Regions from separate parts of the Micromonospora sp. IBHARD003 genome, predicted to be linked through region 2. Evidence: riboswitches for the same ligand, from Rfam matches in the RefSeq annotation. Region 2 holds a riboswitch; each other region holds the start of a gene.
What was found. A riboswitch is a leader RNA that binds a small molecule or an ion and turns the genes downstream of it on or off. The one in region 2 is predicted to bind cyclic di-AMP.

Region 1 (4,203 bases), 3.4 Mb from region 2:
ACGGCGAGGTTGGCGTAGCGGAAGGTGTGCTCCGGTACGCGGTCGTCGAGCAGGACCGCCAAGCGGTCCGCCCAGCCGGCGAACTGTCCGTCGGGCCCCGGGTCTCCGACGCCTTCGGTGAAGCTGTCGCCGATGGCCGCGTACGACCAGAATGTTCCGTTTGCCCTTGATCTCGCATCGTCTGCCACGTCACGACATCATTCACGGCCCGAAGTGACCTACGCCACCGTAGGGAGGGGTTGACGGGGAGTGACATAGACCACCCGGTCGGTTTCGGGCGGAGGGAATACCGGGAACGGACACACGTCCGCCGCCCCCCGCGTCAGGAAGGGGGCGGCGGACGCCACTGACATGCCGTCAGACTAGGTCCTGTCCGGGCGATCTTTGAGGATCAGCCCGCGGCGTCAGATGCATGGGGTCTCCCCAGGCCCCCGGGGGCCGAGGGGAAGCATCGCAAGGCGGTGGGGGTACCCCCGGCCGGAGGCTGGGGGAGATCGCTCTCGTACTGGGCATACCCGGGCGACTCCGACAACGCAGCGTGGGGGTACCTCCCAGCGGTAGCTGGGGGAGTGCCGTAGCTGTCGTCGCAGGCCCGAGAAGATCGCCCGGACAGGACCTACAGGGACACCCCGTGCCCGCGGAGGTAGGCCAGCGGGTCGATGTCCGAGCCGTAGTTCGGCGTGGTCCGGATCTCGAAGTGGAGGTGCGGACCGGTGGAGTTGCCGGTGGAGCCGGACAGACCGATCTGCTGGCCGCCGCTCACGCCCTCGCCGGCCGAGACGGCCAGGGAGGAGAGGTGGGCGTACTGCGAGTAGGTGCCGTCGGTGTGCCGGATGACGACCTGGTTGCCGTAGGCGCCTGCCCAGCCGGCCGAGACGACGGTGCCCGGGCCGACGGACTTGACCGAGGTGCCGATGGGCGCGACGAAGTCGATACCGGTGTGGTAGCCGCTGGACCACATGGCACCGGGAGTGCGGTACGAGGTGCTGATGCCTCCGCCGACCGGAGCGGCGTAGAAGGAAGCCTTGCTCTTCACGGCCGGAGCCGCGGCGGCCGCGGGCGCGGCGGCGGCCTTGGGGGCGGCTGCGGCGGCCTGGGGTGCGTCCTTCCGGGGCGCGGAGTCGGCACGGTCGGCCGAGCGGGACGCCCGGTCGCTCTTCGCCGTTGCCTCGGCCTTGGGCTGCGCCTTGGACTGAGCCTTGGATGCGGCCCCGGGCTCCGCCTGGGCCGGGGTCTTCGCCCGCGGCGCGGCACCGAGCGCGAGCTTGAGGCCCGGGTGGATCAGTGAGGGGTTCGCGCCGACGGCCTCGCGGTTGTCGGCGTACAGCTTCTTCCAGCCACCGCGGACGTCCTGCTCCGCGGCGATCTTGGACAGGTGGTCGCCGGGCACGACCGTGTAGACCTTCGGCGCCTGCGGAGCCTGGGGCGCCTGCGGGGCGGCGGCCTGGCGGGCGACGGCGGCGACGTGCTCGGGAGTGACGGCGGTGGCGGACGCTTCCGCGGCATGCGCCCCGGCGGCACCGATGAGCGGGAGTGCGATGGCGGCGCCGCCGGTGCCCGCGGCGACGAATCGGCGCGCGAGCGGTCGGGCCTTCGGACGACGGTGCTTACCCCGTGCGGGCATGGCGAGTTCCTCTCCGGCGCCTGCGAGGTGAGCTGTCGGGTTCGGACTGGAGATGCCCGGCCGCGCGGTCACGCGACTTCACCCCGAGCCGCCCGGAACTCCGGGACGGCGTACTTACCTGGGTCCCCCGCTCCTGCCACGCGTGGGTGGGTGTGAAATTCCGGACGGTGGCAGGATTCGGCGGTCCGTCCGGATTGCGGCGACCGTAGGCGAGCGGGGCGAGAGGTACAAGGAGTGCCAATCAGTCGCCATTCACCCGGGCGATATCAACAGGGATCTACCGGTCACCCTCTGTTGATTCGAATCTTTGACTTGCTTACGGGCAAAGGGCTTTGACGGGGAGGTACAACAACGGACCGTCACGAATATGATTCGGCTCACGACCCGAAGCCCATCCCCCTTCCAACCGGGGCGTGTTACGCGAATTCACCAATTCGGACAGAAGCCTCATCAGGCATAGAACATTCCAAGTCGACATCCGACGACTACGGCCAGGTCCGCCCGCAACAGACAGACCGGGACACCATCCCGACGCCGATGGAAACCCATCACGGGCATATCGGACTAACAGTGCAATGCACCTCATAAGGAAGGCGGTCGGGACGGCCGCCGTGATGATTGCCTGAGGAATCAATGTCGTATGGTCAAGTGCATACCGTCGTCGGCGCGCGGCGCCGACCACAGGCCCGGAGGAGCCCCCGTGACGCAGCAGCTGCCCCAGGTCCCGTCGACCGAGCCCGAGCTCTCCGGAGTGCGCAACTTCCGGGACGTCGGCGGCCTGCCGACCGTGGACGGACGGCAGGTACGGCACGGCAGGCTCTTCCGCAGCGGACACCTCGCCCACGCCACCGACGAGGACGCGGCGTTCCTCGCCTCCCTCGGCCTCCACACGATCTTCGACTTCCGCAATGCCGCCGACCACAGGCTGGAGGGAGCGGACGTCGAGCTGCCCGGCGTGCGGAACGTGAACATCCCGCTTAGTGATCCCGCCGACGGCGCCGAGTTCTGGACGATGGTCCGCGACGGAGATCTCGACCAGCTGCGCTCGATCCTCGCCGACGGCCAGGCAGCGGCACGGATGACCGCCTCGTACCGGAAGATGATCAAGCAGCGCACGCAGGAGCACAGCCGTGTGCTCCACGCCCTGGCGGAGGACAGCGTCCCGGCGCTGATGCACTGCGCGGCGGGGAAGGACCGTGCGGGGCTGTCGATCGCGATCTCGCTGCTGGCGGTGGGTGTCGAGCGGGACGCCATCGAGGCCGACTACCTGAAGTCGAACGACCCGCACCGCCGCTACAAGGTCCGCCGCAGCGACACCTCCCCGGCCGGGATGTCACCCGAGGTCATGGAGCTGCTCCGGCCGCTGTTCGACGCCCGCTCCGAGTATCTGGCGGCGGCGTTCGAGACCATCGAGGAGACCTGGGGCGGCACGGAGCGCTATCTCTCGGAGGGCCTGGGCCTCGCCCCCGAGACCCAGGAGCGGCTGCACGGCCGTCTGCTGGACGGGGCGGTCTGACCTCCGCCAAGACTCGGTCGGCCCTCTGCGGCTCCCCCGGCCGCAGAGGCCCCCCTCACTTCCCTCCGACGGTGAACAGGAGGTAGAGGAACGCCGCGAACAGATGGCCCGCGACCAGATAGGCGAAGAGACGCACGGCCAGTCCGACCGGGAAGGTCTTCTCCTCGCCGGAGGTGGCGGCGGCGTCGCGGCTCGCGCGCCCGCTCGACGGCGGCTTCTCGGGCATGACGGAACTCCTCGGGTGTGCGGGCGGACGTATCGGGCGTGGGACCGGCGGTCCAGGGGCGCGGATCAGGGCTCCGCGGCTCAGGCGTGCGGACCGGGGCTCCGCGGCTCAGGCATGCGGATCGGGACTCTGCAGCAGTGTGTGGACGAACAGCAGCTCGACCCCGCCCGTCGTGGCGGCCGCGATCCGGTGCGGAGTGAGCGAGTCGAAGTGGGCGCTGTCCCCGGGGTCGAGCTCCTGGACGGTGTCGCCGAGGCCCAGCCGCAGCCGGCCCTCGAGTACGTACAGCCACTCCTCGCCCGGATGGACCCGCACCAGGTCGCCCTGGGTGCCGTACGGCACTCGGACCCGCAGGGCCTGCATGGCCCGGCCGCGTCCGCCGGCCTGCCGGTAGATCCAGCCGTCGGCCTCCGCCGGGCCCATCCGGCCCTCGCGGATGACGGCGTCGCGTTCCGGCGGGATCTCGCCGAGGAGATCGGCGACGGTCGTACCGTAGATCCTGGCGAGAGTGAGCAGCGCCGGCAGCGAGGGCTGCCGGTTGCCCGTCTCCAGCCGGGACAGATGGGCGGGTGACAGGCCCGCTCCCCGGGCGGCGGCCTCCAGGGTGAGACCTCGGCGGCGGCGCAGTGCGCGCAGCCGCGGGGCGACGTCGGGCAGCTCGTCCGCTGCCTGCCCGGAGGGCTCTCCGGCGGATGGGGTCATGGCTCCATTGCGCCAGGATGTTTCCCCCTGGGCAAATTCTTTGCCTCAGAGGCAAAGACGCGGCCCGGCAGACGGCTCTACCGCACTACCGCTGTGCCACCGCCTGCTTCACCAGCGTTCTGCCGAAGTCCCACA
Region 2 (4,203 bases):
GCCCTGTCCGGGTGCCGTACGGAGCCGGTGACCGGAGCGGCTGCCGTGTGCCGCCGCCTGGGGTACGGTCACGAGAGGGCCCCCGGTGACCATCGCCTCCGCCAGGACCTGGTCCGGTTGGCCGACGGCGACTCGCCCCGCGGCGCGGCTACGGCCAGCCTGGGTGGGGCGCGGTACCGTCCGCGATCGTGGTCGGACCGGCAGGAGAACAGTCGTGGCATACAACGCAGGCGACGAAGGACCCCGGCGCAACCGCGGCCGTGTCCTCGTCATGCTGCTGCCCTGGCTGATGATCGTCGTCGGAGTGGTCTTCGATCTGTTCACGCCCGAGGCGTACCGCGCGTCGCCGCTCTTCGCCGCCGCTCCGCTGCTCGCCGCCCCCTTCTACTCCTGGCGCGGCACCCTGCTCGCCATGGTCACCAGCGTGCTGACCGTGCTCGGTCTGCACATCTACAACGGCACGGTGGGCCAGGTGCCGGCGACGACCGAGGTCCTGACCGTGCTCACGGTGTCCGTGGTCGCCCTCTACATCAACCGGGTGCTCCGCCGCAGCGGTGAACGCCTTGCCTCCGCGCGGGTCATCGCCGAGGCCGCCCAGCGCGCGGTCCTCCCCACGCCCGCCGAGCGGATCGGTGGCCTGCAGGTCGCGGCCCGGTACGAGGCGGCGCAGGCGGACGCGTTCATCGGCGGGGACCTGTTCGCGGTACAGGACACGCCGTTCGGTGTGCGGCTGGTGGTCGGGGACGTACGGGGCAAAGGGCTGGACGCGGTCGAGACGGTGGCCGTGCTCCTCGGGGCGTTCCGCGAGGTGGCCGACGAGGAGTCCGCGCTGGAGGGGGTCGCCCAGCGACTGGAGCGGGCGCTGGCGCGTGAGGGTGCCCGGCCGCACGGACTCGACGAGGTCGAGGGGTTCACCACGGCCATACTCGCCGAGATCCGGCACGGCGAGGGGCGCGTCCGGGTGGTCAACAGGGGCCATCCGCCGCCCATCGTGCTGTACGCGGACGGGGCTCTGGACCTGCTGGAACCGAGCCAGAACGCGCTGCCGCTCGGCATGGGGGAGCTCGCCCACTGGCCGGACCACGCGGACGAGGCGCCCTTTCCTCCCGGGGCGACGCTGCTCCTCTACACGGACGGTCTGACCGAAGCCCGGGACGGGCACGGCACCTTCTACGATCCGCAGGAGCGGCTCTGCGGCCGTATCTTTCCCGGGCCGGACGGGCTGCTGGACGCGCTCGTCGCCGATGTGCGGCGGCACACCGGCGGTGGCCTGACGGACGACATGGCGCTGCTGGCGGTCGGCCGGCCCGGTGTGCGGCAGCCGGCGCGGCGCCGGACGATGCCGGTGGTGTCCTAGGGGTTTCATGGGCACGTGGGCACGTGGGCGCATGGGCGTGCTCCGGGCGCCGTGCCCGATCCTGCGGGTACGGATGCATGTACGGAAGGTGATCGACGCGCAGCCCTTCCCCTCACGTGTGACGTGCCATCAGAAATTCAACCGTGAACATTGAGGTGTGAGGGGCGGTCAAGTCGCACGACTCGCCCGCAATCCGGCTGATTTGTCCCCACTGAGATTCATTAACGATCAACGGGAACGGCTTGGAATACGGCCTCGGTGTCTATTAACGTTCGATAACGCAGCGCGGTCGTCCCAGCCGCCGCAAGAGGCGGCACCGTGCGCATGCGCCGAATCCCGCAAGGGAACCGGGGAACCACCAATTGGGGTGAATCGGGTGCTTCGTCGTGCCCGTAGGAGACCTTCCTGCTCCGAACCCGTCAGCTAACCCGGTAGGCGAGAAGGAAGGAAAGGAGCACGCCTCCGTGGCGTCAAACGAGCCTGCCCTCCAGGAGTTTCCCACCACCGAGTGGCCTCCGACCGCCGAGTGGAACCTCTCCTCCGGGGCGGAGGAATGGAACCCCACCGAGGAGACCGTTCGTCCGGTCCGCGGCAGGCACCGCGTCGCCAAGCAGCGCAACGGACTCGCGCGCAGCTCCACCGTCCTCGGCGTCGGGGTGATCGCCGCCGTCGGTGCGGGTGGCATGGCCACCGCCCAGGACAAGCCGGCGGTATCCATCTCCCTGCCGGACACCATCACGGACAATCTGCCGGACGCCGCGTCGCTTCCCGGGGTCGGCGACCTGATCTCGGACGATTCCGACGAGCAGGACGATGACGCCAATGCCCGGCCGCTGACCGCGCAGCCCGTCTCCGACACCGCCACACAGGCCGGCTCCCAGCAGGGCAACGCGGGTGAGGCCCTGCGTGCCCGGATCCTCCAGCAGGCCGAGCAGCAGCAGGCCGAAGTCGAAGCGGAGGCCACGAACGCGGCCGAGCAGGCTGCCGCCGTGAAGGCCGCCGCGGATGCCAACAAGCAGCAGTCGGCGGCCGAGGCCCAGGCCGCGGAAGCGAAGCGCGAGGCCGAAGAGGCGAAGCGGAAGGCCGAAGAAGCGGCGGAGGCCGAGCGGCTCGCCAAGCTGGCCGCGAGCTACTCGCTGCCGACGTCCTCGTACACCCTCACCTCCACGTTCGGCGAGGCCGGCTCCATGTGGTCGTCCGGCTACCACACCGGACTCGACTTCGCGGCCCCCACGGGAACGCCTGCCAAGGCCGTGCACGGAGGGACCGTCAAGTCCGCCGGCTGGTCGGGGGCGTACGGGTACCGCATCGTGCTGGAGCTCGAGGACGGCACCGAGATCTGGTACTGCCATCTGTCCTCGATGACCGTCGGCGCGGGCCAGAGCGTCGCGACCGGCGAGACCATCGGGCGTGTGGGCGCCACCGGCAATGTGACCGGTCCGCATCTGCACCTCGAGGTGCACACGTCGGGCGGCGACGGGGTGGACCCGGCGGCATGGCTGCGGGGCAAGGGCCTCAGCCTCTGATCCCGGCCTGAAGTCCCGGAAGCCCTGGAAGACGGACCCTAAGCCATCCCCTAAGCCGACCCTAAGCCCGGTAGGGGTTGTACCCCTCGTAGTCCCTGTGTGGCGGCGGCACCCGTACGCGGCCCGTCGCCCTGGCGGCATGCGTCAGAGCCGGGGACGCGATGTGCCTGCGCTGCCAGAGGTGGTGGAGCAGCTCCTGCTCACGGGCGATGAAGTCGGGACCCGCCGTGCCTTGGTAAGCCCGGTGGCGGAGGAAGGCGAGCGAGGTCGCGAACGCCTCGTACTCCGACACGGCGCGGGCCGCCATGCCCCCGTGGGCGCGGTTGACGAGATCGCGGGCCATCGTGCGGGTCTGCATCGAGGACAGGGCCTGTGGCTCGGCGGGGGAGAGCCAGCCTGCCGCCGCGTACGCGGGAAGCTGGGCCGCGACCGTACGCAGCTCGCGTTGCCGGGTCCAGACCGCCAGCCAGGTCAGCAGGGCGAAGGCAGGCACCATGACGGCCCCGTACACCGCGTAGAAACCCCAGGGGCCGAAGACCGCCGAGCCGTTCCACAGGGCGTGCGCCCCGATCGCCAGGGTGAGGCCGAGCAGAGGCAGCACGGTCCTGCGCAGCCGGCGGCGCCGGGCGGTGAGCGCGGCGGCACCGAATCCGATGCCCGTGAGCACGGTGAAGAGCGGATGCGCGAACGGCGACATCACGATCCGTACGAAGAAGGTCGCCGCCGTGACGGACGCGAAGCCCGAACGGCCGAACTCCTGGTCCTCGAGGAAGGCGTTGCCGAGATAGAGGACGTTCTCGGTGAAGGCGAAACCGGTCGCGGTGAACCCGGCCACGACGACGCCGTCGACGATTCCGGTGAAGTCCCTCCTGCGGAAGAGGAAGAGGAGCAGCACGGCGGCCGCCTTGGCGCTCTCCTCCACGACGGGAGCGATGACCGTGGCGCCGATCGTGTCGGCCGACGCCGGATCGGCCGTCGCGGTCGCTATCCACTGGGTCGCGAAGGAGTTCGCGATGATCGCGACGAGCGCGGCGGCGCAGGCGCCCCAGGCGAAGGAGAAGAGAAGGTTCGGCCACGGGCACGGCTCGACCCGGTCCAGCCAGCGGAACGCCGCCATCAGCAGCGGCACCGGCAGGAGAGCGAGGCCGAGGCCCACCAGGAAGCCCTCGGTGCCGGTCTGCTCGCGGACCAGTGCCAGGATGACCAGGCCGCACAGGACCAGCAGGGTGATCACGGCCCAGGCGCGCACCGCCGTGTTGCCCCAGAGGGAGCGGCGCGGCTTGTAGCGCCAGCGCGCACGCTCCGGCACGGCGTCGAAGA
Region 3 (4,203 bases), 550 kb from region 2:
CCAGCTCGACGGCGTCCAGGGTCTCGGTCAGCGAACCGATCTGGTTGACCTTGACCAGCAGGGCGTTGGCGGCGCCCTCCTCGATGCCACGGGCGAGACGCTCCGGGTTGGTGACGAACAGGTCGTCGCCGACCAGCTGCACCTTGCTGCCGAGCTTCTCGGTGATGATCTTCCAGCCGGCCCAGTCGTCCTCGAACAGCGGGTCCTCGATGGAGACGAGCGGGTACGCGTCGACGAGCTCCGCGTAGTACTCGGTCATCTCGGCGGCGGAGCGCTCCTTGCCCTCGAAGACGTACGCGCCGTCCTTGTGGAACTCGGAGGCGGCCACGTCGAGCGCGAGGGCGATGTCCTTGCCGGGCGCGTAACCGGCCTGCTTGACGGCCTCGAGGATGAGGTCGAGGGCCTCGCGGTTGGAGTCCAGGTTCGGCGCGAAGCCGCCCTCGTCACCGAGACCGGTGGACAGGCCGCGCTCCTTCAGCACCTTCTTCAGGGTGTGGTAGACCTCGGTGCCCCAGCGCAGGGCCTCGGAGAAGGACTCCGCACCGATCGGGGCGATCATGAACTCCTGGATGTCCACGTTGGAGTCGGCGTGCGAGCCGCCGTTCAGGATGTTCATCATCGGCACCGGGAGCAGGTGCGCGTTCGGACCGCCCAGGTAGCGGAAGAGGGGGAGGTCGGAGGCCTCGGACGCGGCGTGGGCGACGGCCAGCGAGACACCGAGGATGGCGTTGGCACCGAGCGATGCCTTGTTGTCGGTGGCGTCCAGGTCGAACATCGCCTGGTCGATCAGGCGCTGCTCGGTGGCGTCGTATCCGACGAGCTCCGGGCCGATCTGCTCGATCACGGCGAGGACGGCCTTCTCGACGCCCTTGCCCATGTAGCGGTTCTGGTCTCCGTCACGGAGCTCAATGGCCTCGAACGCACCGGTGGAGGCACCGGAGGGAACAGCAGCACGGCCGGTGCTGCCGTCGTCGAGGCCGACCTCGACCTCGACCGTGGGGTTGCCTCGGGAGTCCAGGATTTCCCGGGCTACGACGACGTCGATGGACGGCACGAGCATCTCCTTCTGGGATGTGGCGCTGAAAGTGACGTATGCGAAGCACCTGCGGTACAGGTGCGGCGCGGGGTCGGTGCAGGGTCGCTTCGGCCTTGCGACATGAGCCTAACCGGACCGGGGGGATCGGCCGGCCGCTGCCCGGCCCGTGGGACGAAAAAGGAAGCCAAAGCGGCAGAAACCCCGACCCGGGGCAACCTCCCGTGCCCGAAGGACTACGGAGAAGTTGCACCGGGCCGGGGTTTCCGGGGGGACGGGTGTGCTGCGAAGGGGCGGGTGTGCCGCCCGGTGGTCCGCCGGGTCCACCGGGCGACGGCCCGCGGAGAGACCCGGGATGTTCCCTCTGGATCTCCCTGGTTCCGGGGCGGGGAGTCCCCTGGGCGGGGGCCCCGGAGCGGGGTGGGTCAGCGCAGGTGGAGCAGCTGACCGGGGTAGATCACATCGGCGTCGTCGACGATGTCCTTGTTGAGGTCGAACAGCCTCTGCCAGCCGCCCTTGACCTTGTGCTTCTCGGCGATCTGGCTCAGGGTGTCGCCGGACTTCACCTTGTACTCGCCGTCGCCCTTCTTCACCGGGGCGGCGGGACGCTCGGAGCGGGTGGTCGGGGCCTCGGCGCGCTTCGGGGCCGGAGCGGCGGGCTTCGCCTTCGGGGCAGCCTTGGTCTTGGCGGGCTTCGGAGCGGCCTCGGCGGCGCCACCGGTGTACGCGGCGCGGGACAGGTTCACGCCGCAGTGCGGCCACGCGCCCTTGCCCTGGCCGGCCAGGACCTTCTCGGCGATCTGTATCTGCTGGCTCTTGCTGGCCTTGTCGGCGGTGGAGGCGAAGGCGGTACCGCCGAAGGCGGCCCAGGTGGAGGCCGAGAACTGCAGGCCGCCGTAGAAGCCGTTGCCGGTGTTGATCGACCAGTCGCCACCGGACTCGCACTGGGCGACGGCGTCCCACTCGGAGGCGGTCGCGGCGGAGGCGGTCCCCGAGATCATGAGCGGCGCGGCGATGGCGGCACCGGTGACGCCGGCGGCGTAGGTGGCGATACGGGCGGTGCGCGCGGACGGGCGGCGGTGCTTGCCCTTGCCGGAAAGCAGCATGGAGTTATCCCCTCACCGACGCCTGCGAGGTGAGCTGTCGGGTTCGGGCCGATGGGGTGTCCCCCGTTCCGGTCGGACTGGGCATCCGACGGAACCGGAAGACGAGTTGCCCGGCCGCGCGACCTAGCGCGCGGCTTCACCCCAAGCCGCTCCCGCCCACCCTCATCGGGCTCATCGGGCCGTTGCGGCACTTACCTTGGGTCCCCCGCTCCTGCCTACGGCGCTTGACGCGACGGCTGTTCCCTACGACCGACGGCAGGATTCGGCGTGACGGTCGACGGGGCCCGCGATGGCGAGCGGTCAGACCGTAAACACACCTCTCCCCGATGTTCAAAGGAGGAACATCGGGGAGAAATCACCCATATCTGACGGGGCCTGATGTCCGTTTTCGCAGGTGAGAGGTGGGATGGCCCTACTTGGCGGGCATCCGGGGTCAGTTGACCGGAAGAGACTCATGTCTCACTTGCACAGAAGTGGACATAAGCACCCTTACCGCTTCGTCAACTGCCCCTGCTCCGGGGTGAGATCGAGGCTCTGGCCAGGAGTGATGAAGTTGGCGTTAGAGCCGACGACATCCTCGTTCGCCTTGTAGAGCGCGACCCAGCCGCCGGGCACCTCGTGCGCGTCCGCGATCAAGGAGAGGCTGTCGCCGGAGCGGACGATGTACTCATCCACCGCACCGGCGGCATCCCGTGTCGATCCGTCACCCCGTGAGGCATGACGACCGGATTCATACTCATCGCCCGAATTGCCCGCCTTACCCTCCTCTGCGGGGGTGCCGCGGCGCTTGCCGGAACCGGCCTCGGTGCCGTTGCTCACACCCTGGGAGGAGTCGGCCGAATCGGACGCGTCCGCGTCCTGCTTGCCCTGCGCGTCCTGCGCCGGGGATCCGGCCGGCTTGGACGCCTCGCGCATCGTCTGCCCTTCGGCACCCGTGGACGAGTTCTGCCCCGGCTGCTCCCCGCCGGACGACGGGGAAGCCTGGGGCTCCGCCCTCACCGCGTCCGCACCGTCACCGAAGGAGGGTGCGTCCACCTCGTCGTCATCGCCCTGGGAGCCCAGCGTCCGGCCCGTGGCGCCGGGGTCGACCCGGGGCGAGGACGAGTCCTTGATCAGCCCGGTGACCGCGGCACAGCTCTCCCACGCCGACGGGCCTTCCGCGGCGAGCACCTTCTCGGCGACCGCGATCTGCTGCGAGCGGCTCGCCAGGTCGGGCCGCGGCGCGTACGCCGTGCCGCCGTGCCGCTCCCAGGCCTCCTGGGAAAGCTGCAGCCCGCCGTAGAAGCCGTTGCCGAGGTCGGCGCTCCACATTCCGCCGGTCTCACAGTTCGCGACCCGGTCCCAGGTACCGGCGTCGGCGGCCGACGCGGCACCCGCGCCGAGCAGCGGGATGGCGATCGCCGATCCTGTCACCCCTGCCGCGACGAAGAGGGCGGGAGCCTGGCGGGGGCGGCGGTGTCGACCATTCCCGGAGAGCATGCGTGGGCCTTTCGTGTGACGACAGGGGACCTGGGGATCCCGAGTTGACGGTGAACGTAGCCGCATCCGAGCGATAGTCACAAGTCGATGCAGGGGAGATCACGTGAAAGTCACGATACTGATGGGACGTCAGATCTTTTGGCGCGTGAACTCAACTGGCAGAGTGCGCAATCCACGCATGATCAGCCCTCCGCGCCAGCGCAAATCGGATGGATCCACTGAAAGCCGCAAGTCAGGCAACCTGGTCAGTAGGGTCGCCAGCGCGGTCTGCCCCTCCAGCCGTGCGAGGGGCGCGCCGAGGCAGTAGTGGATCCCGTGCCCGTATCCGAGGTGCTGGTTGTCCCGGCGGGCCAGGTCGAGCACATCGGGGTCGGGAAAGCGGTCCGGGTCCCGGTCGGCCGCGGCGAGCACCACGAGGACGGGGTCGCCGGAGGCGATCTCCTGCCCGCCGAGGCTGAGCGGCTCGGTCGCGAACCGCCAGGTGGCCAGCTCCACCGGCCCGTCGAAGCGGAGGAGTTCCTCGACACCGGATGCGAGCAGGGAGGTGTCACCGGCGGCGAGGGACGACTGCAGACGTGCGCGCTG
Region 4 (4,203 bases), 2.3 Mb from region 2:
TCCGAGGGCACCGACAAGCACACGGCGGAGGAGTTCGCCGCGGAGCTGGAGCGCTGCGGTGCGACGCTCGACTCGCACGCCGACCACCCCGGCGTCCGTGTCTCCCTCGAGGTGCCGGTCTCCCGGCTGCTCAAGGCCCTCGGTCTGCTGGCGGAGGCCCTGCGGGCGCCGCTGTTCGCGGACAGCGAGGTCGAGCGGCTGGTGCGCAACCGCCTGGACGAGATCCCGCACGAGACGGCGAATCCCGCCCGCCGGGCCGCCAAGGAGCTCTCCAGGCAGCTGTTCCCGGCGTCGTCGCGCATGTCGCGGCCCCGTCAGGGCAGCGAGGAGACCGTGGAGCGCATCGATTCCGCGGCCGTCAGGGCCTTCTACGAGGCCCATGTCCGGCCCGCATCGGCCACCGCCGTGATCGTCGGGGATCTCACCGGTGTCGACGTGGACGCCGTGCTGGCCGACACGCTCGGGGCCTGGACCGGCGGCGCGGGCGAGCACCGTCCCATGGCGCCGATCACCGCGGACGACACGGGCCGTGTGGTCATCGTCGACCGTCCCGGTGCGGTCCAGACCCAGCTGCTCATCGGCCGTATCGGTCCGGACCGCCACGACAGCGTCTGGCCGGCCCAGGTCCTCGGCACGTACTGCCTGGGCGGGACGCTCACCTCGCGCCTGGACCGCGTCCTGCGCGAGGAGAAGGGCTACACCTACGGTGTCCGCGCCTTCGCGCAGGTGCTGCGCTCCGCCGCCCCCTCGGCCCCGGGCGGCGCCACGGGCGCGGCGACGCTCGCGATCAGCGGCTCGGTGGACACCCCGCACACCGGCCCCGCCCTCGATGACCTGTTCACCGTGCTGCGCACCCTCGCCGCCGAGGGGCTGACGGACGCGGAGCGGGACGTCGCCGTACAGAACCTGGTCGGTGTGGCCCCGCTGAAGTTCGAGACCGCGGCGTCGGTCGCGGGCACGCTGGCCGACCAGGTCGAGCAGGACCTGCCGGACGACTTCCAGGGGCTGCTGTACGCCCGGCTGGCCGAGACGGGCACCGTCGAGGCGACGGCCGCGGTCGTCAACGCCTTCCCGGTGGACCGGCTTGTCACGGTGCTCGTGGGGGACGCGGCCGAGATCGAAGAGCCGGTCAGGGCCCTCGGGATCGGTGAAGTGACGGTTGTCACAGGCTGATTGACCGCCCGAGCGGTGAGGTGCCCGGGAAGGGCCTCGTTGGCGATGTGTCAACGGGGCCCTTTCGTATGTCCGTTTTGTTGGTGAGGCTACCCGTCTGACCTGTGGCATGCGCGACAAAAACGCGTGTCCGTTTGGTGATTGGAAGAAGATCGGCTTAGCGTCTTCTGCGCTGTCCGTTGGATGCATCTGCCGCACCCGCGGCATCGGACAGTCATCGCCGAGTCCCCGTCGGGCGCGAGCCTGGGGAGCCGGGGACCCATATGTCCCCTGGGGTGAATCGGAACGCCTTCGCGCTCACGCGTGGAGGGGATCCGTAGGAGACCTTCCTGCTCCGAACCCGTCAGCTAACCCGGTAGGCGAGAAGGAAGGAAAGGACAAGCCACTACATGGCGTTCACCCGTGCCACCGGGAAGCATCGTGGTCCGAGCCGGCTGTTGCGCAAGCGTGCGGGTATCGCCGGAGCCGCGGCCATCGCCACCACCGGCGTCGTCGGCGCTCTCGCCTCGCCGGCCCTCGCGGCCGACACGGACAGCGTCTCGGTCGAGGACACCGGTCTCAACCAGGTGATCGTGGCCGATGACACCCTCGCCGAGCAGGTCGGCGCCCAGGCCGACGTCCAGCAGGAAGAGGCCAATCTGGCCGCCGAGCAGGCCAGGGCCGAGGCCGAGGCGAAGCGCAAGGCGGAGATCCGGGTCCAGGCCGCCCGTGACGCCCAGGAGCGCGCCGCCCGTGAGGCCGAGCGCAAGCGCCTGATGACCTACAACCTGCCCGTCGCCGGGTCGTACGTCAGCACCGACTACCACGCGGGCGGTGCCGTCTGGTCCTCCGGCAGCCACACCGGCATCGACTTCCACGCCGCGTCCGGCACTTCGGTCGTCGCGGTCGGCACGGGCACCGTGGTCGAGGCGGGCTGGGGCGGTGCCTACGGCAACAACGTCGTGATCAAGATGCACGACGGCACGTACACCCAGTACGGCCATCTGTCGTCCATCGGCGTCTCCGTCGGTCAGCGCGTCACCCCGGGCCAGCAGATCGGCCTGTCCGGCTCGACCGGCAACACCACGGGCCCCCACCTCCACTTCGAGGCCCGCACGAGCGCCGACTACGGATCGGACATCGACCCGGTCGCGTATCTGCGCGGCCACGGAGTCAAGGTCTGACGCACTCGCACGGCCCGCAGCAATAGCGGTTGAAGGTCCCGCCGGTCATCTTACCGGCGGGGCCTTCGGCATTTTCCGGCCAAAAGATATCCATGAAGTGGTGGAGGCCATCGGAAATTCCGGCCCATTGGAATAGAGTCACCGGACAGACGTCGTCCGATCGGGTTTCGTGCGGATTAAAGCGGAGGTTCGGTATGCGCATTCCTGCGCGTTCGGTGTGCACGGCAATCCGCGACGACATCGTGTCCGGTGTCTTCGAGCGCGGCAGCCGGCTCGCCGAGGAGCAGCTGGCGGGCCGCTACGGCGTCTCACGCGTCCCCGTCCGCGAGGCGCTGCGCACCCTGGAGTCGGAGGGCTTCGTGGTGTCGCGGCGGCATGCCGGCGCGTGTGTCGCCGAGCCCACCGAACAGGAGGCCGCGGATCTCCTGGAAGTCCGCATGATCCTGGAGCCTCTGGGCGCGGCCCGGGCCGCGCAGCGGCGGACGCAGGCCCATCTCAAGGTGCTGCGCGGCCTGGTCAGACTCGGCCAGGAGCGGGCCCGCCGGGGTCAGGGAGAGGATCTGCGGTCGCTGGGCGGCTGGTTCCACGAGACGCTGGTGCAGGCGTCCGACAGCCCCGCCCTCGTCTCGCTGCTCACCCAGCTCCGGCACAAGATCGCCTGGATGTATGTGGTGGAGCAGCCGGCGCAGCCGGTGGAGTGCTGGTCCGAGCACGGCGCGATCGTGGACGCGGTGGCCCGGGGTGACGTGGAGCGGGCGCGTGCGCTGACCGCGCTGCACGCCGAGCGGACGACCGGGGCGCACCGATTGCGTATTCCGCCGCGCAGGGCCGTGAAGGGTTCGCAACAAGCCGTAAACACGGCGAGTGTCCGCTGTTAACAAAGGCGCCGTATACAAAGAAGGCCGCCTGGGTGCGGTGATCCTGACCAACCCTGAAAGTGCCCGCCATGGAAATGCGGCGAGATTGCGCCGTGGAAAATTCAGGTCCATGAGGATCATGAGGGTTATCGCGGTGAATCGCCTGCCATGAATTACGCGGGGCGCCGCCGATTTTTCTGATGTCCCGGTTTCCGGCAGTGCGCCGCGATGCCGGTGCGCGTGGCCGCACCGGCCGCGGCCGGCCGGTCAGACGGTTTCCGGGAGCTCCTCGAGCCCTTCGGCGACCAGCTTCGCCAGCCGGTCCAGCGCCACCTCGGCGCCGTCCGCGTCGGAGGCGATCACGATCTCCTCGCCACCCTCCGCGCCGAGGCCGAGCACCGCCAGCATCGAAGCGGCGTTGACCGGGGTGCCGTCGGCCTTGGCGATGGTCACCGGGATGCCGGAGGCCGTGGCGGCACGGACGAAGATGGAAGCGGGGCGGGCGTGCAGGCCCTCGGCCCAGCCGACGTTGACGCGGCGCTCAGCCATGGTGATGCCCTTCAAGTCCTAGCGGTTGTCTAGACCAGTCTCTCATGATGTGCGGAGTGCCCGGCAGCCGGGCGCCGACCCGATGTCCCTTTCCCGGGCCCGCGGGAGACGCCGGTCCCGGGCGCCCGGGTGACCTCAGCCTGCACCCGCGTTCCGGGCTTCGCGACCGGGGCCCGGCCCGTAGTCTTGGCCCATGCAGACCCCGTCGGATCACGCCTACCCCGACCACTGGGAAGCCGACGTGGTGCTGCGCGACGGTGGCACCGCGCGCATCCGGCCCATCACCACACAGGACGCCGAGCGGCTCGTCAGCTTCTACGAGCAGGTCTCGGACGAGTCCAAGTACTACCGCTTCTTCGCGCCCTACCCCCGGCTGTCCGCGAAGGACGTCCGCCGGTTCACCCACCACGACTACGTGGACCGGGTGGGCCTGGCCGCGACCGTGGGCGGCGAGTTCATCG

Region 1: another riboswitch for cyclic di-AMP. It lies ahead of ACTWOL_RS32270 (M23 family metallopeptidase); the one in region 2 lies ahead of ACTWOL_RS17745 (M23 family metallopeptidase).
Region 3: another riboswitch for cyclic di-AMP. It lies ahead of ACTWOL_RS15295 (transglycosylase family protein); the one in region 2 lies ahead of ACTWOL_RS17745 (M23 family metallopeptidase).
Region 4: another riboswitch for cyclic di-AMP. It lies ahead of ACTWOL_RS27810 (M23 family metallopeptidase); the one in region 2 lies ahead of ACTWOL_RS17745 (M23 family metallopeptidase).

What each region holds. Positions count from the first base shown of each region.
Region 1 is NZ_JBWBBX010000001.1:7,352,828-7,357,030, reverse strand. It holds gene ACTWOL_RS32275 (SGNH/GDSL hydrolase family protein) at 1-188, opposite strand, end outside; gene ACTWOL_RS32270 (M23 family metallopeptidase) at 617-1,624, opposite strand; cyclic di-AMP (ydaO/yuaA leader) riboswitch at 1,629-1,783, opposite strand; gene ACTWOL_RS32265 (tyrosine-protein phosphatase) at 2,325-3,140, shown strand; gene ACTWOL_RS32260 (DUF6126 family protein) at 3,196-3,366, opposite strand; gene ACTWOL_RS32255 (helix-turn-helix domain-containing protein) at 3,475-4,068, opposite strand; gene ACTWOL_RS32250 (aspartate aminotransferase family protein) at 4,154-4,203, opposite strand, start outside.
Region 2 is NZ_JBWBBX010000001.1:4,000,726-4,004,928, reverse strand. It holds gene ACTWOL_RS17750 (PP2C family protein-serine/threonine phosphatase) at 215-1,357, shown strand; cyclic di-AMP (ydaO/yuaA leader) riboswitch at 1,675-1,810, shown strand; gene ACTWOL_RS17745 (M23 family metallopeptidase) at 1,822-2,883, shown strand; gene ACTWOL_RS17740 (PrsW family intramembrane metalloprotease) at 2,945-4,203, opposite strand, start outside.
Region 3 is NZ_JBWBBX010000001.1:3,448,326-3,452,528, forward strand. It holds gene eno (phosphopyruvate hydratase) at 1-1,054, opposite strand, end outside; gene ACTWOL_RS15295 (transglycosylase family protein) at 1,459-2,139, opposite strand; cyclic di-AMP (ydaO/yuaA leader) riboswitch at 2,144-2,372, opposite strand; gene ACTWOL_RS15300 (transglycosylase family protein) at 2,629-3,618, opposite strand; gene ACTWOL_RS15305 (cytochrome P450 family protein) at 3,748-4,203, opposite strand, start outside.
Region 4 is NZ_JBWBBX010000001.1:6,258,241-6,262,443, forward strand. It holds gene ACTWOL_RS27805 (M16 family metallopeptidase) at 1-1,173, shown strand, start outside; cyclic di-AMP (ydaO/yuaA leader) riboswitch at 1,382-1,550, shown strand; gene ACTWOL_RS27810 (M23 family metallopeptidase) at 1,563-2,336, shown strand; gene ACTWOL_RS27815 (GntR family transcriptional regulator) at 2,531-3,214, shown strand; gene ACTWOL_RS27820 (HPr family phosphocarrier protein) at 3,461-3,742, opposite strand; gene ACTWOL_RS27825 (bifunctional acetate--CoA ligase family protein/GNAT family N-acetyltransferase) at 3,936-4,203, shown strand, end outside.